3 regions of the Chryseomicrobium imtechense genome follow, and region 3 is predicted to be linked to each of the others. Evidence: riboswitches for the same ligand, from Rfam matches in the RefSeq annotation. Region 3 holds a riboswitch; each other region holds the start of a gene.
The links. Region 3 has a riboswitch for S-adenosylmethionine ahead of AB5N96_RS04515 (methionine ABC transporter ATP-binding protein). Riboswitches for the same ligand answer to the same signal wherever they lie in the genome.
Positions count from the first base shown of each region.

Region 1: linked by a shared signal. The riboswitch ahead of AB5N96_RS08545 (methionine ABC transporter ATP-binding protein) and the one ahead of AB5N96_RS04515 (methionine ABC transporter ATP-binding protein) in region 3 are both predicted to bind S-adenosylmethionine.
Region 2: linked by a shared signal. The riboswitch ahead of AB5N96_RS07760 (methionine biosynthesis PLP-dependent protein) and the one ahead of AB5N96_RS04515 (methionine ABC transporter ATP-binding protein) in region 3 are both predicted to bind S-adenosylmethionine.

Region 1 is NZ_JBGOBM010000007.1:38,102-45,504, reverse strand. It holds gene AB5N96_RS08560 (arsenate reductase family protein) at 1-255, shown strand, start outside; gene gcvH (glycine cleavage system protein GcvH) at 326-703, shown strand; gene AB5N96_RS08550 (thioredoxin family protein) at 791-1,084, shown strand; SAM riboswitch class I at 1,181-1,285, shown strand; gene AB5N96_RS08545 (methionine ABC transporter ATP-binding protein) at 1,385-2,410, shown strand; gene AB5N96_RS08540 (methionine ABC transporter permease) at 2,403-3,071, shown strand; gene AB5N96_RS08535 (MetQ/NlpA family ABC transporter substrate-binding protein) at 3,089-3,916, shown strand; gene AB5N96_RS08530 (YuzK family famiily protein) at 4,014-4,211, shown strand; gene sufC (Fe-S cluster assembly ATPase SufC) at 4,432-5,211, shown strand; gene sufD (Fe-S cluster assembly protein SufD) at 5,229-6,536, shown strand; gene AB5N96_RS08515 (cysteine desulfurase) at 6,536-7,403, shown strand, end outside.
Region 2 is NZ_JBGOBM010000006.1:108,739-116,141, reverse strand. It holds gene AB5N96_RS07775 (putative RNA methyltransferase) at 1-451, shown strand, start outside; gene AB5N96_RS07770 (DUF1129 family protein) at 625-1,311, opposite strand; gene AB5N96_RS07765 (PadR family transcriptional regulator) at 1,308-1,637, opposite strand; SAM riboswitch class I at 1,832-1,939, shown strand; gene AB5N96_RS07760 (methionine biosynthesis PLP-dependent protein) at 2,020-3,132, shown strand; gene AB5N96_RS07755 (bifunctional homocysteine S-methyltransferase/methylenetetrahydrofolate reductase) at 3,129-4,973, shown strand; gene metH (methionine synthase) at 4,954-7,403, shown strand, end outside.
Region 3 is NZ_JBGOBM010000003.1:248,684-256,086, reverse strand. It holds gene AB5N96_RS04530 (hypothetical protein) at 251-424, shown strand; gene AB5N96_RS04525 (Fic/DOC family protein) at 411-989, shown strand; gene AB5N96_RS04520 (peptide-methionine (S)-S-oxide reductase) at 1,047-1,532, shown strand; SAM riboswitch class I at 1,794-1,896, shown strand; gene AB5N96_RS04515 (methionine ABC transporter ATP-binding protein) at 1,989-3,014, shown strand; gene AB5N96_RS04510 (methionine ABC transporter permease) at 3,004-3,666, shown strand; gene AB5N96_RS04505 (MetQ/NlpA family ABC transporter substrate-binding protein) at 3,679-4,539, shown strand; gene AB5N96_RS04500 (hypothetical protein) at 4,628-4,879, opposite strand; gene AB5N96_RS04495 (helix-turn-helix transcriptional regulator) at 4,876-5,076, opposite strand; gene AB5N96_RS04490 (hypothetical protein) at 5,208-5,621, shown strand; gene AB5N96_RS04485 (DUF4256 domain-containing protein) at 5,653-6,216, shown strand; gene AB5N96_RS04480 (cytidine deaminase) at 6,304-6,726, shown strand; gene AB5N96_RS04475 (transposase) at 6,804-7,403, opposite strand.

The sequences.
Region 1 (7,403 bases), on a different contig from region 3:
AATCCACCAAGCCGTGAATTATTAAAATCAATGGCAGAGGAAAATGGAATTGAACTGAAACGTTTATTTAATGCAACAGGACAAAAATATCGTGAAATGGGTCTGAAAAACCGACTACCAAGAATGACAGATGATGCAAAACTAGATCTTTTAGTTTCTGACGGTATGCTAATCAAACGTCCATTTACAACAGATGGCACGAAAGCTACAATTGGTTTCCGAGAAGAGGAATTTAAGAACGTTTGGACAAAATAACCGCTTGTCGAAATGCATGAATTGTGTCACTATTAAAGAGAAAATTGCAGATGTCGAGAGGAGATTAATGATGAGTATTCCTAAAGAACTTCGTTATTCTAAAGACCATGAGTGGGTAAAGCATGAAGAAGGCACAGCAACAATCGGTATTACAGATTTCGCACAATCCGAGCTAGGGGACATCGTATTCGTTGAGCTACCAGCGGTTGGAGATGAAATTAAAGCGGGTGACGCATTCGGAAGCGTTGAGTCTGTAAAGACGGTTTCTGAATTGTATGCACCGATTAGCGGGAAAGTCGTTGAAGTAAACGAGTCTTTGGAAGATAGCCCAGAGTTCGTAAACGAATCTCCTTATGAAAATGCATGGATGATCAAAGTAGAGCCTTCGGATTCTGCGGAGTCCGATGCATTGATGACTGCAGACCAGTACGAAGAATTAATCAGCTAATCCTAAGTCCGCCGAAATTGGCGGGCTTTTTTCTTGAAAACAAACGGCGGGTTTGATACTTTAAGCAAAGTAAAGGTGGAGACCCAAATGAACGAAATCACATACAGCGACTGGAAACAAACCGACCAGTCCATACTCTATATCTACACACCCATGTGCGGCACCTGCCAAGTAGCATCCAAAATGCTCACAGTCTGTGAACAACTGATTGACGAACCCGTTCCGCAACTTAATGCGAACTACTCACCAGAACTCATGGAAGAATTTCAAGTGGAAAGTGTTCCATGTTTGTTGATTAAAAAAGGACCGAATGCTTTCGAAAAAGTCTATGCATTTCAATCTGTGCCTTATCTACTAGAGAAACTCAAAACTGCTCAATAAAAAATAATGAAAATTTGTGATGAAAAATAGTTGACTGTCAAAAATGGCTATGATACTATTCGATTACTGACAACAATACTAATTGAATATGCGTCGCTCTTATAAAGAGAGGTGGAGGGAAGTGCCCTATGAAGCCCGGCAACCGTCACGAAAGTGAAATGGTGCCAAGTCACGCAAAGCTAGCGCTTTGGAGGATGAGAGAATGGATATCTGTTGATAAAACGATGACCCTTTCTGTCTTTGCGCAGAAAGGGTCTTTTTGTATCCATCCAAAAATTTTAGAAAGGAGGCGGCACGCAAATGATTCAATTATCTAAAGTTTTAAAAGAATACACGACAAAAAATGGCAAGGTGGTTGCCGTCGACAATGTCTCATTATCTATCCAACAGGGCGAGATTTACGGGATTATCGGCTACAGTGGGGCAGGGAAAAGTTCACTCATTCGTTTACTGAACGGACTTGAACGTCCTACCGATGGACAAATTCAAGTAAACGGACGTGAAGTCTCCAAGCTCTCTTCAAAAGAGATGCGCGGGTTCCGCCAAAAAGTCAGCATGATTTTTCAACACTTCAATCTATTATGGTCTCGTACAGTAGAGGAAAACATCGCGTTCCCACTCGAAATCGCAGGTGTTTCAAAAGATCAACGCAGTGAGCGCGTAAAAGAGCTTGTCGCTTTAGTAGGGTTAGAAGGGCGAGAAAAAGCCTATCCTTCACAACTCTCTGGAGGTCAAAAACAACGTGTTGGGATTGCACGTGCTTTAGCCAATCGACCTGAAGTTCTGCTATGTGACGAAGCAACATCTGCACTTGATCCTGAAACAACCGATCAGATTTTAGATCTTCTCGTTACCATCAATAAGCAATTAGGTTTAACTATCGTGTTGATCACACACGAGATGCACGTCATTCAAAAGATTTGTCACCGCGTAGCTGTGATGGAGAATGGTCTTGTGGTTGAAGAGGGGCAAGTCATTGATGTCTTTAAGAATCCACAACAACCTATCACAAAACGCTTTGTTTCACAGATTTCAGATGGTGCACATTTCTCAGATACTGTCGATCACTTCTTAGAAATGTATCCAAATGGAAAACTCGTCAAACTTACATTTGTCGGTGATCAAACGGACCAACCGTTGATTGCTCGATTGATTAAGCAGTACGGACTTGAGGTAACAATTGTTCAAGGTAACATTACACAAACGCAAAACGGTGCGTTAGGTACTTTGTTGCTTCACATTGATGGGGATGCACTCGCTATCGATGAAGCGTTAGGTTACTTACATGCACAAAAAGTACAATCGGAGGTCATTCAACATGATTGAAAATCTTTTACCGAATGTCGACTGGCCGAAGATGTGGGAAGCTACGTATGAAACGCTTTATATGACAGCAATTTCAACCGCTTTAACATTTGTCTTCGGTTTGGCGATCGGCTTAGTTTTATTTCTGACAAGCCCTCACCAAGCATGGGCAAATAAATTTGCAAACTGGTTAACTGGAGCACTCGTGAATATCTTCCGTTCTATTCCATTTATCATATTGATTATCTTATTGATTCCATTCACGAAGTTCCTTCTTGGAAGTATTCGTGGACCGAACGCGGCATTCCCAGCACTAATCATTGGAGCTGCACCGTTCTATGCGCGAATGGTATTGATTGCTTTAAAAGAAATTGATAAAGGTGTTTTAGAAGCTGCAAAATCGATGGGAGCTACGACTTGGACAATCATTCGAAAAGTGTTGCTTCCAGAATCCATGCCAGCGATTGTTTCCGGAATTACAGTAACATCGATTGCATTAGTAGGGTACACGGCGATGGCAGGTGTCATTGGCGCTGGCGGACTTGGAACACTTGCCTTCTTAGACGGGTTCCAACGAACGCAAAACGATGTCATGATCGTTGCTACAATCATCATCTTAATCATAGTATTTATCATCCAGTGGATCGGAGACTGGTTAACAAACCGATTAGACAAACGATAATAGAGGAGAGAACGTACATGAAAAAATTACTTACAGGTTTTGCACTAGGAGCAAGCATTTTAACTTTAGCAGCATGTGGATCTGAAGGAGGTTCTTCTTCAGAAGGAGAAAACTCAACACTTACAGTAGGTGCTTCAAACGTACCTCATGCAGTAATTTTAGAGCAAGTTAAACCACTACTTGAAGAGCAAGGAATCGAACTTGTAGTTGAAACGTATCAAGATTACGTTCTTCCTAACCAAGATTTAGATAACGGTGACTTAGACGCAAACTACTTCCAACACATTCCGTACTTAGAGTCTCAAATTGCTGACAATGGGTATGATTTTGTAAATGCTGGTGGCATTCATATCGAGCCAATCGGTCTTTACTCTAAGAAATTTGGTTCAATTGACGAGCTTCCAGATGGTGCAGTTATTCTAATGAGTAACTCGGTAGCTGACCACGGTCGTGTACTTTCTATGTTAGAGGCTGCTGGGCTGATCACTCTTGACCCAGAAGTTGAAAAAACGACTGCTACAATTGAAGACGTAATCGAAAATCCAAAAAACATCGAGTTTGATCCAAACTACGAAGCAGCACTTCTAGTTCAAATGTATGAGCAAGAAGAAGGCGACGCAGTTCTAATCAACTCAAACTATGCACTTGATGCTGGAATCAATCCTTTAGAAGATTCAATCGCTATTGAAGATTCAAACTCTCCATATGTAAATGTAATCGCAGTAAATGCTGGTGATGAAGAGAACGAAAACATCGTAGCGCTTGTTGAAGCGTTGAAATCTAATGAAATTCAAGAGTTTATTTTAGATGAGTGGGGCGGTTCTGTAGTTCCTGTGACAGAATAACCACACGCTATGACTATTGGGCTAAATTCCCTTTTTACGGTTTCATTCGTTACTTGGTGGGTATACACTAAGTAACGTAAGATACTAACTGAAGGGAATGATACTTATCAAACCAGAAGGACAGCCTTACACGGAAAAAATGAACTTAGCTTTTCGTGATGCACACGGTTTTGGATATGATGAAATGAGACAAAGCGAGGATTTACGCATGAGAGTGGAACAACGTCGTCAACTTGACCACGAGAAAAGTATGCGCATCGCTGCTCAAATTGGTGCACAAGCCCACAGAGGATAATATATGTATAAAAAGCCTGTAGAACCTTGATTCTACAGGCTTTTTTGTAGTTCGGGATGATACCTATTCTCATTTAGCGCATTTGTAATGAAAATGCACAAATGTAGGATTTTCAAGGATTGAAATGATTTGCAGTCGACCTCTAATTACTGTAAGATTAGAATGATAATAATTAAGGATGGATGATTCCATTCGAAGTTAAAGATATGGAGGGTATACAATGTCGACACTAGTAATCAAAGACTTGCACGTTGAAATCGACGGCAAGGAAATTTTAAAAGGTGTGAACCTAACACTAAATACAGGTGAAATTCATGCGGTCATGGGACCAAACGGAACAGGAAAATCAACTCTTGCTTCTGCTGTCATGGGTCACCCTAAATATGAAGTTACTTCAGGTACAATCACTTTAGATGGGGAAGATGTATTAGAGATGGAAGTAGATGAGCGCGCAAAAGCTGGTCTATTCCTTGCAATGCAATACCCAAGTGAAATCACAGGCGTTACTAATGCTGATTTCTTACGTTCATCTATCAACGCACGTCGTGAAGAGGGCGATGAAATCTCACTAATGAAATTCATCCGTGAAATGGATAGCAAAATGGATTTCTTAGAGATGGATCAAGATATGGCACAGCGTTACTTAAACGAAGGTTTCTCAGGTGGAGAGAAAAAGCGTAATGAAATCCTTCAATTAATGATGATTAAACCGTCATTCGCAATTTTAGATGAGATTGACTCTGGTCTTGATATCGATGCATTGAAAGTTGTTTCTAAAGGAATCAACGAGATGCGTGGAGAAGGTTTCGGAAGCTTGATCATTACTCACTACCAACGCTTACTAAACTATATTACTCCAGACCACGTACATGTTATGATGCAAGGTCGCGTCGTAAAATCAGGCGGTCCAGAATTAGCTCACAAGTTAGAGGCTCAAGGATATGACTGGATCAAAGAAGAATTAGGAATTGAAGACGAAACTGTTGGGCAAGAAGCATAAGAAGGGAGACAGTCAACATGACGGTTGAAACAACTTTAGCAGTAACGGAACAAGATGTTCGCGCTTACTCTGAAAAAATGCAAGAACCGGGATGGATGACAGATTTCCGCTTAGCTGCTCTTGCACATGCAGCGGAACTGCCAATGCCAGAACCGGATAAAACAAATATTACGAGCTGGGATTTCTTGACGTTCCCAACACACACTGTTGAGAGTGCAACTTATGGCTCTTTATCAGAACTACCAGAAGAAGTGAAGTCGTTGATTGATTTAGACAATCAAAAAACACTTTATATACAGCGCAATAACACACCTGCCTACCTTTCTGTTTCAGAAGAGTTAAAGCAAAAGGGTGTTATCGTAACAGATCTTCACACAGCGATTCGTGAACATGCAGACTTAGTAAAGCAATACTTCATGAACGATGTAGTAAAAGTTGATGAGCACAAATTAACAGCTTACCATGCAGCGTTAGTGAACGGTGGCGCATTCATCTACATTCCGAAAAATGTGGAGATGGATGAAGTTGTCCAAGTGATTTATGTACAAGACGATGAGACTGCGTCATTGTTTAACCACACACTAGTTGTTGCTGAAGAGAATACAAAATTAACCTATGTAGAAAACTACCTTTCTACATTTGAAACAGCTCAAGGCCAAGCAAACATCGTATCGGAAGTACTTGCAAAAGACAACGCAAAGATTACGTACGGTGCAGTTGATGTTCTAGCAAAAGGATACACAGCTTATGTCAATCGCCGTGGGGTAACACACCGTGATGCAGTGATCGAATGGGCTTTAGGCTTAATGAACGACAGCAATTCAATCGTAGAAAATGTGACACACTTAGTTGGTGACAACTCAGAAGGTCATGTGAAAATTGTAGTTGTCGGTCGCGGAGATCAAAAACAAAACTTTACAACAAAAGTCATCCACTGGGGTAAAAATTCAGAAGGTCAAATTCTGAAACACGGTGTTATGAAAGATGCAGCTTCTTCTATCTTTAACGGTATTGGGAAAATCGAGCACGGTGCTTCGAAATCGAACGCTGAGCAAGAATCTCGCGTATTGATGCTTTCTGAGAAGGCACGTGGAGATGCAAACCCAATCCTTTTGATTGACGAAGATGATGTAACGGCAGGACACGCAGCTTCTGTTGGCCGTGTTGATCCAATGCAAATGTATTATTTAATGAGCCGCGGAATCTCTAAGCAAGAAGCAGAGCGCTTGATCATTCATGGTTTCTTAGCGCCTGTAGTACGAGCACTTCCAGTTGAAGGTGTGAAGAAGCAGCTTACGGAGGTCATTGAAAGGAAAGTGCGCTAATGAATCAGTCGATCCTCAGCAATTTTCCCATTTTAAATCAAGAAGTAAACGGTCATCCGCTTGTGTATCTAGACAGTGGGGCTACTTCTCAAAAGCCGACTGCTGTTATTGAAGCAGTGAAGGCGTATTACGAACAAGACAACTCAAACGTTCACCGTGGAGTGCATACACTCGGCAACCGAGCAACTGAAGGGTATGAAGGCGCACGCGAGAAGGTTCGCGGCTTCATCAATGCGTCTTCAACAAAAGAAATTGTCTTTGTTCGTGGAACGACGACCGCTATTAATACAGTGGCAGCAAGCTATGGGGATGCAACTATTTCAGAAGGTGACGAAATCGTCATCACGTATATGGAGCACCACTCGAATATTATCCCGTGGCAACAGTTAGCAAAACGCAAAAAAGCAGTCCTCAAGTATATTGAACTTGAAGAAGACGGTACGATTTCTTTAGAAAACGTACGCAAAGCGATTACAGAGAAAACGAAAATTGTCTCTGTTATGCATGTTTCCAATGTTTTAGGTGTTTTGAATCCAATTAAAGAAATCACGAAGATTGCACATGAGCACGGTGCTGTCATGATGGTCGACGGGGCACAAGCAGCTCCTCACTTGAAGGTCGACGTGCAAGACCTAGATGCTGACTTTTATGCGTTCTCTGGTCACAAAATGTGTGGTCCAACTGGTATCGGTGTTCTTTACGGGAAGCAGCGCCACTTAGAAGCAATGGAGCCTGTAGAGTTTGGCGGCGAAATGATTGATTTCGTTGGTCTACAAGAGTCTACGTGGAAAGAACTGCCATGGAAGTTTGAAGGCGGTACGCCAATCATCGCAGGAGCTATCGGTTTAGCGGCTGCAATCGACTACC
Region 2 (7,403 bases), on a different contig from region 3:
GAATCACGACGTCGATGCACTCTGGCTCGTTGCGGATTTGGCTAAATCTCCTGTTCAAGAGCACTCCGTGGATGTCGTATTGAATATTCTTTCTCCAGCAAACCATCAAGAGTTTAGACGTATACTGAAAGCTGGTGGGTACGTGGTGAAGGTGATTCCAAATGCACAGTACTTAGAGGAACTCAGGAAGTTCTTTTATGCGGGAACTGACAAAGAAACGTATGAAAACGAAGGCGCAAAAGAGCAGTTTGAGAAGACGTTGGAGACTGTTCATGTCAGTCGACAGAACTATAGTGTCGAGTTGACCGATGAGCAGTGGCGCGACCTCATTGCGATGACGCCTCTTACTTGGAATGCACCACCTGAGCAAGTGAACGAGTTTATCGAACTGGCGTTACCATCAGTTACTGTGGATTTGACGGTTTTGGTCGGGAAGTTGAAGAAAAGCTAATTGGACAGGGTCCGCTCCGAGGAGCGAACCCTGTTTTTTCTGTAAAGTGCGTGATTAGTTTCCATAATACGACTTCGGTAGAATAAATTGCGGTTTGGGTAGAACAAATCGTGATTTGGGTAGAATAAATCTTAGTTACGTCCGATGAACGCCCGCTCACCCACCCAAACTCTTTACGAACCCCACTCCGTTCGCTTCAATATCCACGATGTTAACAAGAAAATCGCCCCAACACCGATAGAAGACGCTGGTGGAAAGGGTGCATACGGTCCGAAATAGGGTAAGAAATAATTCGAGAGACCGATTGCTGCCATAGCAAGAGCTCCTAAAACAGCTGCGCCGACATATTCTTTCCAACGAGATTTCAAGCTTGCCTCTTCAAACGAGGTTTTGTGCAATTGACGGAACACTAAGCGGATCAAGAGCCACACAATGAACACCATCAACCCAACTTGAATCAACGATGGAATCAAGTAAATACGATCATCTGGCATTTCATCGAAGTAGGCAATCGCAGCCATAATAACCCCGCGCGCGATAAAGTAGTATGCGAGCAGCTGGAACGCCATGCGTCCCCAAAACTTCACCATGTCGCGTTTCTCTTCTTGTGGAATTTGTTCGATGACGTCATCAGCGTAAGCCTTTGGATCCTCTCCAAATACATCTTTTGCAGATTTTCCGTCTTCTTGTGCTTCAAGCAAGTGATCAAGCATATCCATCAAGACTTCTTCACTCTTTTGCTCGGACAATAGAAGCTTCGTTCGGATATAAACTATCAATTGCTCGTAATACACTTTATTTGGAACATGTAATAACTCGCGTTTTTCATTGTTCAGTTTGATTAACTCATGTGCTTTCATTCGCTTTCCTCCTTTAATAATGCATGTAGTGGGACAGACAGCAATTGCCACTCGTTGCGAATGGTTGCCAATGTGGCTTGTCCACTTTGTGTGATGGAATAGTATTTGCGATTCGGTCCAGACTCAGATGGACGCATTTCACTGACGATCAAGCCCTGTTTTTGCAACCGTAATAAGACCGGATAAATGGTGCCTTCTGGGACATCGGGAAGACCGGAATCCTGTAACTTCCTGGACAATTCATATCCATACACAGTTTGTTTATCGATAACTGCAAGAACACATCCGTCAAGAAAACCTTTCAGTAGTTGACTGCGAACTGTCATAGCGCTCCTCCTTGCTAGTTTGTAATGCAAGATAGCGGGGTGAAAAAATAGCTACTTGGTAATGCAAAGTAGTTAATTACAGTCTACTGTGTGAGAAATGGGAAGTCAACTAAAAGCTTGAAATTCTATTGACACATCTTCCTTCAATGCGTTAAAGTGGTAAAAAGCTTTGAAGACCGAACTAAATACGCAATTTCTTATCGCGAGAGGTAGAGGGACTGGCCCTACGACACCTCAGCAACCAGCTGCAAAGCAGTATGGTGCTAATTCCAGCAGAACCATTGTGTTCTGATAGATAAGAGGGATAGAATTGATTACACGCCTTCTTATTTTTAATAAGAGGGCGTTTTTCTATACCTTCCACTACTTAGGAGGAGTAAATATGACACATCAACTAGAAACCAAACTCGCACAAGCCGGGAACCGAAGTGACTCAGCAACCGGAGCAGTAAGCCTTCCTATTCATCTCTCAACAGCCTACATCCACCCAGGAATCGGGCAATCAACGGGGTATGATTACTCGCGAACTGCTAATCCTACGCGAACTTCCCTCGAGCTAACACTGGCGGACCTTGAAAGAGGTGATCATGGTTTTGCCTTCAGTTCAGGAATGGCGGCTGTTCACGCTGTACTTCAGTTATTTAAGTTGGGTGATGAGCTAGTCGTATCCGAAGACTTATACGGAGGGAGCTATCGGTTGTTCCATCAGTTAGAAGAACGGACGGGTTTACACTTCCGTTACGTAGACACTTCAAAGCTTCAGTCAATCGAGGCTGCCATCACTGAGCGCACAAAAGCAGTGTTCATCGAATCTCCAACAAATCCATTGATGAAAGAAACAGACATTCAAGCTGTTGCCGAACTGGCAAAAGGACACGAAATCCTGCTGATCGTCGATAACACTTTCTATACACCAATTCTGCAGCAACCGATCACGCTAGGAGCAGATATTGTCATTCATAGTGCGACGAAGTATTTGGGTGGCCACAATGATGTGTTAGCAGGTGCTGTTATTACAAAAGGACAGGCGCTTGGTGAGCAACTCACAATCATTCAAAATTCAATCGGGGCCGTACCTAGTCCGTTAGACTGTTGGCTGTTAGTGAGAAGTCTTAAAACGTTGGGCCTCCGAGTCGAGCGCCAACAACAAAATGCGCAGAAACTTGCAGAGTTCTTAACACAACACGTAGCAATTGATTCCGTGTTGTATCCAGGGAAAGGCGGAATGTTATCGTTTCGGTTACAGAAAGAAGAGTGGGTACCACAATTCCTCGAGGGTCTTACACTCATTGCATTTGCAGAAAGTCTTGGTGGAGTTGAAAGCTTCATCACCTACCCGACAACACAAACCCATGCCGATATTCCGGTAGCAGAGCGTGAACGAGTCGGAATCTGCGGAAGACTTCTTCGTTTTTCTGTAGGCATTGAACATGTGGACGATTTGAAAGCAGAACTGCAACATATTTTAGATGGGTTAGTAGGTGAAGCCGAATGAAACGACCGTTTTTGGAACAACTGCAAGACCGTGTTTTAGTGGCGGACGGGGCAATGGGCACACTGCTTTACTCGTACGGCGTCGATCACTGCAATGAAGAACTAAACCTTTCTCACCCGGAAGACGTCCTGCGTGTACATGAACAGTATATTGCAGCAGGAGCGGAAGTGATTCAGACAAACACCTACGCAGCGAATTACGTGAAACTCGCACGTTATGGTTTGCAAGAACAAGTGAAAGCCATCAATACAGCGGCAGTAAAACTTGCCAAACAAGCTGCGGGGGACGAGGTATACGTCCTTGGAACATTTGGAGGATTGCGTGGAATCAAACAAGACATTCCACTCGATGAAATCAAACGCAGTTTTAGAGAACAGCTCTATATTTTCTTAATGGAAGGCGTCGACGCACTGTTACTCGAAACGTACTACGATTTTGAAGAACTAAAAGCCGTTGTGCAAATCGCAAAGGCAGAGTGTGAGTTACCGGTTATCGCAGAAGTGTCGATGCATGAAGTGGGTGTATTGCAAAACGGCTATTCACTTGCACAAGCATTTGAAGAGTTGGAAGTTGCAGGAGCCGATGTTGTTGGTGTCAATTGTCGAATGGGTCCATTCCATATGCTGAGTGCTCTCAAGCAAGTTCCGATTCCCAAAAAGGCATTGCTCTCCGTCTATCCGAATGCGAGTCTTCCTCAAGTGGAAGAAGGTCGCTATTCGTACGCAGAAGAGTTTCACTATTTTGCAGAAATTGCGGAGGAGCTGAGACAACAAGGTGTCCACTTGATCGGAGGCTGTTGTGGAACAACGCCTGGCCATATTCAAGCAATCGCAGAAACTCTAGGCGACCGCACGCCGATTTCGACTAAACAAATCACGGCAAAAAAATCTGACCCACAAATCGAGCAAGTTTCAGCCGAGTCCCCACTACTTCAAAAAGTGCGGAAGGAAACGACAATTCTCGTGGAACTTGACCCACCAAAGCATTTAAATACCGACCGATTCTACGAAGGAATTCAAGCTCTCCATGAAGCTGGTGCCGATGCACTAACACTCGCTGACAATCCTCTAGCTTCTCCGAGAGTCGGGAATGATGCAGTGGCAGCCATCATCAAAGAACGATACGATGCCACGCCACTTGTTCATTTAACATGCCGTGATCGAAATTTGATTGGTCTCCAATCGCACTTAATGGGTCTCCATGAGCTTGGTGTACAAGACCTGCTCGCCATCACAGGAGATCCTGCCAAAATTGGGGACTTTCCGGGAGCAGCATCTGTCTACGACTTATCAAGTTTAGAACTAATCGAGCTTATCAAGCAGAACAATCGTGGATTATCATTTTCGGGGAAATCACTGGAGAGACCGACACGGTTTTCGGTGGGGGCAGCATTTAATCCGAATTACCGCCATATGGATGCCTCGATCAAGCGGCTTGAAAAGAAAGTCGCAGCAGGAGCGGATTATTTTATTACGCAACCGGTTTTTGGAATCGATCAGCTACATGCACTTGCAGAAGCAGCAAAACAAGTCGATAAACCGTTTTTCGTCGGCATCATGCCTTTATTATCGTCGCGCAACGCAGAGTTTCTGCATCACGAAGTTCCAGGGATTCGTCTTCCAGAAGTGACAAGACAGCGTATGCGAGAAGCGGGAGAAGACCCTGCAACAGCACTTGAAGTCGGCATGACGATTACAAAAGAACTGCTAGAAGAAGCGGTCAAGTTATTTAACGGAATCTATCTGATTACACCATTTCTCCGTTATGAGCTCTCACTTGAATTGATTGACTTTATCAAGACACGCAACAAGGAGGAATCGTATGACCAGCTCCACATTTGAACAGCAACTCCAGAAGAAAATTCTCGTCTTAGACGGGGCGATGGGAACCATGATCCAACAAGCAGACCTATCGGCTGAAGACTTTGGTGGGGAAGAATACGAAGGGTGTAACGAGTACTTAGTTCGTACACGACCCGATGTCGTCGAATCAATTCATGCTGCTTACTTTGAAGCTGGGGCTGACATTGTAGAGACCAACACATTTGGAGCTACACCAGTCGTGTTGGACGAGTATGACCTTGGCCACTTAGCGTATGAATTGAACAAAGAAGCAGCAGAAATTGCAAAGCGTGTCGCCTCGGAATTCGCAACAGATGAAAGACCTCGTTTTGTAGCAGGAGCAATGGGACCGACCACAAAAACGTTATCGGTTACAGGGGGAATCTCGTTTGATGCACTCGTTCAGGATTATCAAGTACAGGCAGAAGGATTACTAGATGGTGACGTAGACGTACTGCTTGTTGAAACAAGCCAAGATGCGCTAAATGTGAAAGCGGCGAACTTAGGTATTCAAAACGCATTCAAAAGCCGCGGTCGTGAACTGCCGATTCTCGTTTCCGGAACAATTGAACCAATGGGAACCACACTTGCTGGTCAGTCTATCGAGGCGTTTTACATTTCGCTAGAGCATATGAATCCGCTTGTTGTGGGCCTGAACTGCGCGACGGGTCCTGAATTTATGCGCGACCATTTGCGTTCTCTATCGACGTTAGCGTCTAGCTACGTCAGTTGTTATCCGAACGCTGGGCTTCCAGACGAAGAAGGAAATTACAACGAGACACCCGAGTCCCTCGCTACCAAAATGGAGGGATTCTTAGAAAAAGGATGGCTGAACTTACTAGGAGGGTGTTGCGGGACGACACCAGACCATATTCGTGCCCTTGCAACAGTTGCTGAAAAGTATCAACCGCGCACGGCGACAACACATGATGAGCACAAAGTTTCCGGTATCGAGCCGTTCGTTTACGACGACCCGTCTACTCGTCCGATCTTAGTCGGGGAACGCACGAACGTCATTGGGTCTCGAAAATTTAAGCGTCTCATTCAAGAGGGCAAATTAGAAGAGGCATCTGAAATTGCGCGTGCACAAGTTAAAAATGGGGCGCAAATCATCGATATTTGCCTCGCTGACCCGGACCGTGAAGAAGTAGAAGATATGGATCAATTCATCCAACAAGTTGTGAAAAAAGTGAAGGTCCCATTAATGATTGATTCAACAGATGAAAAGGTATTAGAAGTGGCCCTGCGTTATTCACAAGGAAAAGTCATCATTAACTCCATCAATTTAGAAGACGGGGAGGAACGTTTTGAAGCCATAGCGCCGCTTGTGCACCAGTTCGGAGCAGCCGTAGTTGTCGGAACCATCGACGAAAAGGGAATGGGTGTCTCTGCAGAACGAAAAATCGCCATTGCAGAACGCTCCTATCACTTGTTGACTGAAAAATACGGCATAGCGCCATCAGACATTATTTTTGATGCACTGGTCTTTCCTGTCGGCACGGGAGATGAACAGTATATCGGTTCGGCGAAAGCCACTGTTGAGGGGATTCGCGCTATCAAAGAACGCTTCCCGCACTGTCCGCAGATCCTTGGTGTGAGTAATGTCTCATTTGGACTTCCGCCTGTTGGTCGCGAAGTGCTAAATGCTGTGTTCTTGTATCACTGCGTGCAAGCAGGTCTTGATTACGCCATCGTCAACACGGAAAAACTTGAGCGTTTTGCTTCGATTCCGGAAGAGGAGGTAAAACTCGCCGAAGAACTATTGTTTGATACGACAGATGAGACCCTCGCGAAGTTCACGGAATTCTACAGAGGAATGAAAAAAGAAGAGAAAGTGATCGCACTACCGGAAACGGTAGAAGAACGCTTGGCCTACTATATTGTCGAAGGGACGAAAGAAGGGTTACTGCCAGATTTAGACGCTGCTCTTGCAAGCTATGACGCACCGCTAGATGTGATCAATGGACCCCTGATGGCAGGTATGGCAGAAGTGGGCCGCCTGTTCAATGACAATCAATTGATTGTTGCAGAGGTTTTGCAAAGTGCAGAGGTCATGAAAGCAGCGGTCGCTTACTTAGAGCCGCATATGGAGCAATCAGATGTGTCATCGACAAAAGGGAAGGTCATTTTGGCTACGGTAAAAGGGGACGTACATGATATCGGGAAAAACTTAGTGGATATTATCCTGAGTAACAACGGCTATGACGTGACAGATCTTGGAATTAAAGTAACGCCTCAAGAACTCATTGAACAAGTACGGACGCATAAACCAGATATCATCGGTTTATCAGGACTGCTTGTGAAATCCGCTCAGCAGATGGTCGTAACCGCACAAGATTTGAAAGCAGCAGGCATTGAAACGCCAGTTGTCGTTGGTGGAGCCGCCTTGACGCGAAAATTTACGGCAAATAAAATCGCAAAAGAATACGA
Region 3 (7,403 bases):
GTCATAGGAAACCTGAAAACCATTTAATTTTTAGTAGCTATATAGACCGTTCCATTTGCAGTCATTTTGACGGATGTTCCGTTATCGAGTTCGACTTCGAGGGGAAAGACTCTAGATGGTTTGTCGGAAAAATACCAATTTGAAAGTGAAAGATACTGCTGCAACTTACGTTCATTTAAGCACAAAATATGAGATAATAAAGTATACTTAAATTAAGCAAATTCATTTTATTGAACTGGAGGGAAAATGTTTGACTAGACTATCTTTAGACTCAAAAGAATATCGTTTAGTAGAAAAGAGCCTTTCGTTAGAAGAGTTTAAAATCAATAAAAAAATTGCTTTGAGAGCTATAGAAGCAGTTAATACGAACCAAAGGTTAACTTCCAATTTGATTAAGGCTGTAATTAGAGATGGAAAAGTATAATTTTGGTTCTGATGAATCTTATTTGTTACAACATAATTTGTTGGGAATTGATGATTTAAGTGAGCTTCAATTAGCGGAGCAATATGTGTTTACAGTTAGGGCACTTCAAATTGCACAAGGAGTTTACAAAATTAGAGATTTTAAAATGGATGATTTATGTGCACTCCACAAACATTTATTTCAAGACATTTACTCTTTTGCAGGTGAGGTTCGAAGTGTACAGTTAACCAAAGGCAATACTAGATTTTGTCAATTTCAATATATCGATTCCTATGGAGCTTCAATTTTAGGCGAATTAGCGTTAGAGAAAGATTGGAATACAATTGAGTTTGCCTCAGAGAAACTCGCTTATTATAAAAGTGAGTTAAATATGCTTCATCCATTTCGAGAGGGAAACGGTAGAACCCTTCGTATCTTTATTAGAGAATTAGCAAAAACAAAAGGATATGATTGGGATTTTGAGAAAATGGACAAAGAAGATTATATGAATGCAATGATTAGAGCAACATCAGACTCAACAGAACTTAAAAGGATTTTTTTAAATACACTTCATCTACAGACCTGAATTGATTTCGATCGATTTCGGTCTTTATTTAATTTTAAATACAAGGGGAGATTTTGTGTGCACACGATTTATTTAGCAGGGGGATGCCTATGGGGCGTGCAAGCATTTGTAAAGACGTTGCCAGGGATTGTCTCAACTGAAGCGGGAAGAGCAAATGGAACATCTAAAACGTTAGACGGGGAATATGACGGATATGCGGAATGTGTAAAAACGACTTTTCATCCAGATGTGGTATCTGTCGAGGAGTTGATGGGCTATCTTTTTGAAATCATTGATCCGTATAGTATCAATAAACAAGGGGAAGATGTTGGAGAGAAGTACCGAACTGGGGTGTATAGTATAGACCCAAAACATGTAGAGCAGGCCAAGGCGTTCATCAAGAAACGTGAAGATGCGGGCCGAATTGCTGTAGAAGTTCTGCCGCTTATCAATTATGTACGTAGTACTGAAGAACACCAAGACCGTCTTGCTCGCTGTCCGGATGATTACTGCCACATCCCACAGCAGTTGCTGACAAAATACAAATCGAACGTGCTTACATGAGACGAGCCTCCTTTCTGTTCTAGAAAGGAAGCTCATTTTTATTAGATAGCCTGCTCACATCTAGGAAATCAAAATAATGCTTTTTAAAGAATTTTCAATAAAACCAATAAAAAACTATCCGCGTCGTACCAACAAAGCAACCGCTTACATAGTCAGACTACTAAAAAAATTAGTAAAATTACTATTGACGAGAAAACTTTGATGCTTTAGACTGTGAAACAGTTAGCAAGACGAACTAAATTCAAAACTACATACCAGCAATTCTTATCACGAGAGACGGAGGGACAGGCCCTGTGAAGTCTCGGCAAAGCGCGCATGCGTCAGTGCCAAATCCTGCAAGTGTCCACCACTTGAGAGATAAGACTGAGAGGCTTTTTCATGGCTTTCATTTCTTATGTTCTTAAGAGATGAAGGTCTTTTTTTATGCACTCTAGCAAGAAAGTAGGGAAGTCCACCATGATTACATTCCAAAACGTATCCAAAACATTCAAAATCGGGAAGCGTGATGTGCACGCGGTCCAAAACGTCACGCTCGACGTCAAAAAGGGCGACATCTTCGGCATCATCGGGTTTAGTGGAGCCGGCAAGAGCACGCTCCTTCGCCTCGTGAACCTTCTAGAGAAGCCGACGAGTGGCGTCATCAAAATCAATGATACCGACATCACATCTCTAAAAGCCAAACAACTTCGCTTGCAACGCCGACGTATCGGGATGATCTTTCAGAACTTTAACTTGTTCACATCCCGCACTGTCGCAGGGAATGTTGCCTATCCGTTGAAACTTGAAGGCACGCCAAAAGCGGAAATCGCAAGACGCACAAAAGAGTTACTTGAATTCGTTGGCCTATCTGATAAAGCAGATAACTATCCTGAGCAACTCTCGGGGGGGCAAAAGCAGCGGGTTGGGATTGCGCGAGCTCTTGCAACGAACCCGGAAATCCTAATTTGCGACGAAGCAACGTCCGCACTTGATCCGGAAACGACAGAGGACATCTTGAAACTTTTGAAGCGCGTCAATCAAGAATTCGGCATCACAGTGCTCTTGATTACACACGAGATGAACGTCATTTCAACCATTTGCAACCGAGTGGCGATTATGGAAAACGGACACGTCATCGAGCACGGGGAAGTCTTCGATGTCTTCACAAACCCGTCCCATCCGACGACAAAACGGTTTATCCAGTCGGTCAATAAAGACCTTCCTTCTCAAGAATTGCTAAAAGAATGGCGAGCAGCGGGAGATGAGCACATCTACCAAGTAACGTTTACTGGAAGTGCGACAAGTCAGCCGCTTCTTTCAAAAATCTCACAGCAACACAATGTCCACTTTAACGTTGTGTACGGCGCTGTTCGAGAAATCCAAAATCAGTTGCTAGGAAACCTGGTCGTTTCCTTCAAAGGAGAGACGACCGCGATTCAAAACGTGATCCGTGAACTAGCAGATGTTGTCGACATCAAGGAGGTGATCATCCATGAAAGTTGAGTGGAGTACATTTTATCAGCGCATCATAGAAGCAACCGGCGAGACGATTACGATGGTCATCCTGACTCTGATTCTCGGTTCGATTTTAGGCGTCTTGGTGGGACTCGCTTTATTCGTCTCTCGCCAAGGCAATATCTTAGAAAATCGCTTGTTATACGGCCTTCTCAACTTACTCATTAATGTGATTCGGCCGATTCCATTTATCGTGTTCCTCGTATTCTTGATGCCAGTGACACGAATCGTAATGGGGACGACGATTGGTGTGGGAGCTGCTGTATTCCCGATGGCCATTATGGCAACATTCAGTGTTGCGCGTATTGTCGAACAGAACTTACTGAGTATCGACCCGGGTGTCATTGAAGCTGCAAAAGCGATGGGGGCAAGCCCGTTCCAAATCGTCTTTACCGTTTTGATTCCGGAAGCGCTTGGACCACTGATTCTTGGTCTCACGTTTGTGACAGTCAGCTTGATCGATTTCTCGGCAGTGGCCGGATATGTCGGTGGTGGCGGTCTCGGGCACATCGCGATAACATACGGCTACCAACGTTTTGATACGAGCGTCATGGTCGTGACGGTGATTATTTTGATTCTTCTGGTGCAACTCGCCCAGTGGCTAGGCAATACATTATCCAAAAAAATTATGAGACGATAGGAGACTAAAAAAATGAAACGACTTAAACTTGCAGCACTTGCTGCCACAGCTGCTCTAACACTTGCAGCTTGTAACTCAGCCGATGGGTCAGAAGAGACAATCAAAATTGGGGTGAACGGTGCGGATAGCCCGCAATGGCCGGTAATCGTAGAACTTGCAAAAGAGGAAGGCATTGATTTAGAAGTAGTAGAATTCACAGATTACATCATGCCGAACAAAGCGCTTGCAGCGGGGGACATTGATTTGAACGCGTTCCAGACGATCTCGTTCTTCTCAAACTTTGTGGCGGAATCTGGGGAAGACTTGGCACCTGTTGGTACAACGGTATTTGCGCCACTTGGTGTGTATTCAGATAAAATCGAGTCACTAGATGAATTGCAAAAAGGTGATCAAGTCGCCATTCCAAATGATGCATCAACACTTCCACGCGCACTGAACCTTCTGCAAGAAGCAGGTGTGATTGAATTAGCTGACGATTTTGGGATCACTGGAGACTTAGACAAAATCACATCAAACCCGTTAGAGCTTGAATTTGTCGCTATGGAACCCCAACAGACAGCACGTGTTCTTCCGGACGTTGCCATTGCCTTAATCAACAATGGTGTGGCCGTACAAGCAGGTCTTATTCCAGCTGAAGACGCTGTTGTGTATGAAGATACAGAATCCGAGTCCATCGAGCCGTACATCAATATCATCGCATCTCGTGCAGATGAAGCAGACAACGAAAACTACTTAAAGATTGTTGAATTGTATCAGCATCCTGAAGTAGAAGAAGCGATCAACAAAGAGTTCAAAGGTAGCATGTTCATCATCCGCAAGACGGCGGAAGAGACGCAAGCGATGTTTGACAAAATGAACACCTATTTCCAATAAGGGCACCCACCCACTGCAGCTTTGGCCCCCTTTGCTGCGGTGGGTTTTTTCATGAACTTTAGAAATGTTTCGTAGATTATTTGGTTTATCAATCTAGCGCTTGTCTGTTCTTTGAGTAGGATCTGCGTAATGAGATAAAATGAATCCCGAAATACATAAGTAAAAGGATGCTGAAGAAGCCGCCGATTTCTAACCATCCTGCACCGTTTGAAGGCAATCCGCTAATTAGAGAGTAAACTACGAAGTAGAGAGCGCCAAACCCTATTGTCTGAATGGTGACTTTCTTAAGTTGTTGTTTGTATTCGTCTTTAGGTAAAACTAGAGCTAACCATGAATTCATTGATCATTTACCTCCCAAAATAATTCATCAAGCGTTTTCCCCAACTCTTTAGCCAATGCAATGCATAACTGAAGACTTGGATTGTAGGCTCCTTTTTCAATCAAACTAATCGTCTGTCGCGTAATGCCTGTCTTTCTGGCAAGATCCGTTTGTGTGATGTTGGCAGAAAGACGAGCAAGCTTTACATTGTTTTTCATAGAATCTCCTTACTCAATGTAATATATATATTCCATTTATAATTTATATATTACATTCTAACCTAGTAGATGTCAATCCTCATTGACAACTTATTACCAAGTAATTCGTATAGATACAAGAGGTGATTGGGATGAACGAGTTAATTAATCAAACAGACGAGCAAATTGAACAGACACGCGTGATTTACAAAAGCTTGCCGAGCGCACTGACGTCCTGTGACTGTCTATATTGCCAAAATTATATTGCGTGTATTCCATCCTTTCCGGAGTGGATTCAAAAGCTTACTGATCACTACGGATTAGACCTAACAAAGGCTGCAGAAATTATGGCTCTGGATTCAAAGAACGACCTGCATCAATTTTTCGCAATTTATCACGTGATTGGCTCAGCCTCTCCCGTGAAGTATGAGCAGCAAGATGCAACGGTTTTCATTGAAACAGAGGAGTTCGATTTTGTGCCCGACGTATTTCCAGAACCGATTGTTCAAGTCATGATTGAACTATGGCTTCCGTGGGTAGTTGAACCGCTCGACGAACAAGGGTAAAGTGAAAGAAATAGATGGGAGGCGAAAGGAAATGGTAAACCACGAACTAACGCAAGACCAACAGCAGGAACTTTTGGCAACACTAAAGGCTCGCTTTGAGAAGAATCGGGGACGGCATAAGGGAGTAATTGAATGGGAAGAAGTTGAAAAAAAATTAATCGCAAACCCCAAGGCACTCTGGTCACTTTCAGAAATGGAAGCGACTGGCGGCGAGCCGGACGTTGTGCGATTTGACGCTGTCAAAGAGCAGTATCATTTTTATGATTGCGCAAAAGAAAGTCCGAAAGAGCGACGTAGCGTATGTTTTGATCAAGTGGCTCGCGAAGGGCGCAAGAAGTTCCCTCCAGAGACGTCAGCACTTGAGATGGCAGAACTCATGGGCGTTGAGCTTTTGACAGAAGAAGAATATCGCTATTTGCAGACGCTTGGAGAATTTGATTTGAAGACATCCAGCTGGATTGCAACACCATCTGAGATTCGTGAACGTGGAGGCGCTTTGTTCGGGGATCGCCGCTACAACACAGTATTTGCTTACCACAATGGAGCCGATTCGTATTACGCTTCGCGAGGGTGGCGTGGTGTACTAAAAGTTTAGTGAGACAACCCCAGGGGTTGTCTCAAAAAGAGGTTAACTTAATTTATGAGATAACCCCTGGGGTTATCTCAAAAAGGGGATTTGAGAATGTTATCCGTCAAACCATTAGAAGAAATTGATTATCAGCTTATAAAAGAAGCAGAAAAAGTGATTGAAGCGAATTACCGGTACGGTCGCCATCATATAGGAGCAGCCGTCTTAGCGACTTCAGGAGAAATCTATTCAGCTGTCCATGTGGAAGCGAACGTGGGGCGAATCACGGTTTGCGGTGAGGCAATGGCATTAGGCAAAGCAATTTCTGAAGGTGACCATACTTTCAAGACAATTGTAGCTGTTGCGCACCCGCATCCTCATGAAGATATCGAGAACTGTTGGGTTGTAGCACCATGTGGCATGTGCCGCGAGTTGATCAGTGACTACGGTCCAGAGACAGATGTAATTTTGTTGCACAATGGAGAACTCGTTAAATGTGCAGCGATTGATTTGTTACCTGAGAAATACAGAAGCTGATTTGAAGTGGAACCCCAGGGGTTGTTTCACAAAAAGGTTAACTTAATTTATGAGATAACCCCTGGGGTTGTCTCATATCATCTCTTTGCCAAGCGAAATAGCCGTTTCTTCTTTGAGCGATACGGTTTTTTAGTAAGTATTAATTGCTTGTAAGAGTTTAAAGTATCAGGTAATAAAGAAGAGAGGGAATTTAAGAGAATATGCTTTTCCAAATAAGGAGGAGAACTCTGAGAGCTGGAATTATAGAAGCGATAAGAGCTATATAAATACTCTTCAGCTGTTGTAGCCAATGGGGTTTTACAATGAATAGGATTGCAATGAATGTAGATGCTCACATCGATGAGGTGCTTTGGATTAGTAATAATACTCGAGAAATATCTTTGATCATAGATTGTTCCTTTATGACCATATCTTTGTTTGTAATAGAGGCTGTAGCGTAGGTTGATGGATGCCATAATTACAGACAATGGCTTTTCAAGCGGACGAATCAGAAGGTGATAATGATTTGGCATAATACAATAAGCAATTAGTGTGAATGGATACTTCTCATGAACTCTTTCCAAGATCTTTAAAAACCTGTTACAGTCGTAAGCATTTTCAAAAATAGACATCTTGTTATGTCCGTGAATGGTGACGTGATAAAAGTCTTTGGTGTTCATAGTTCTAGGTTTTGTCAT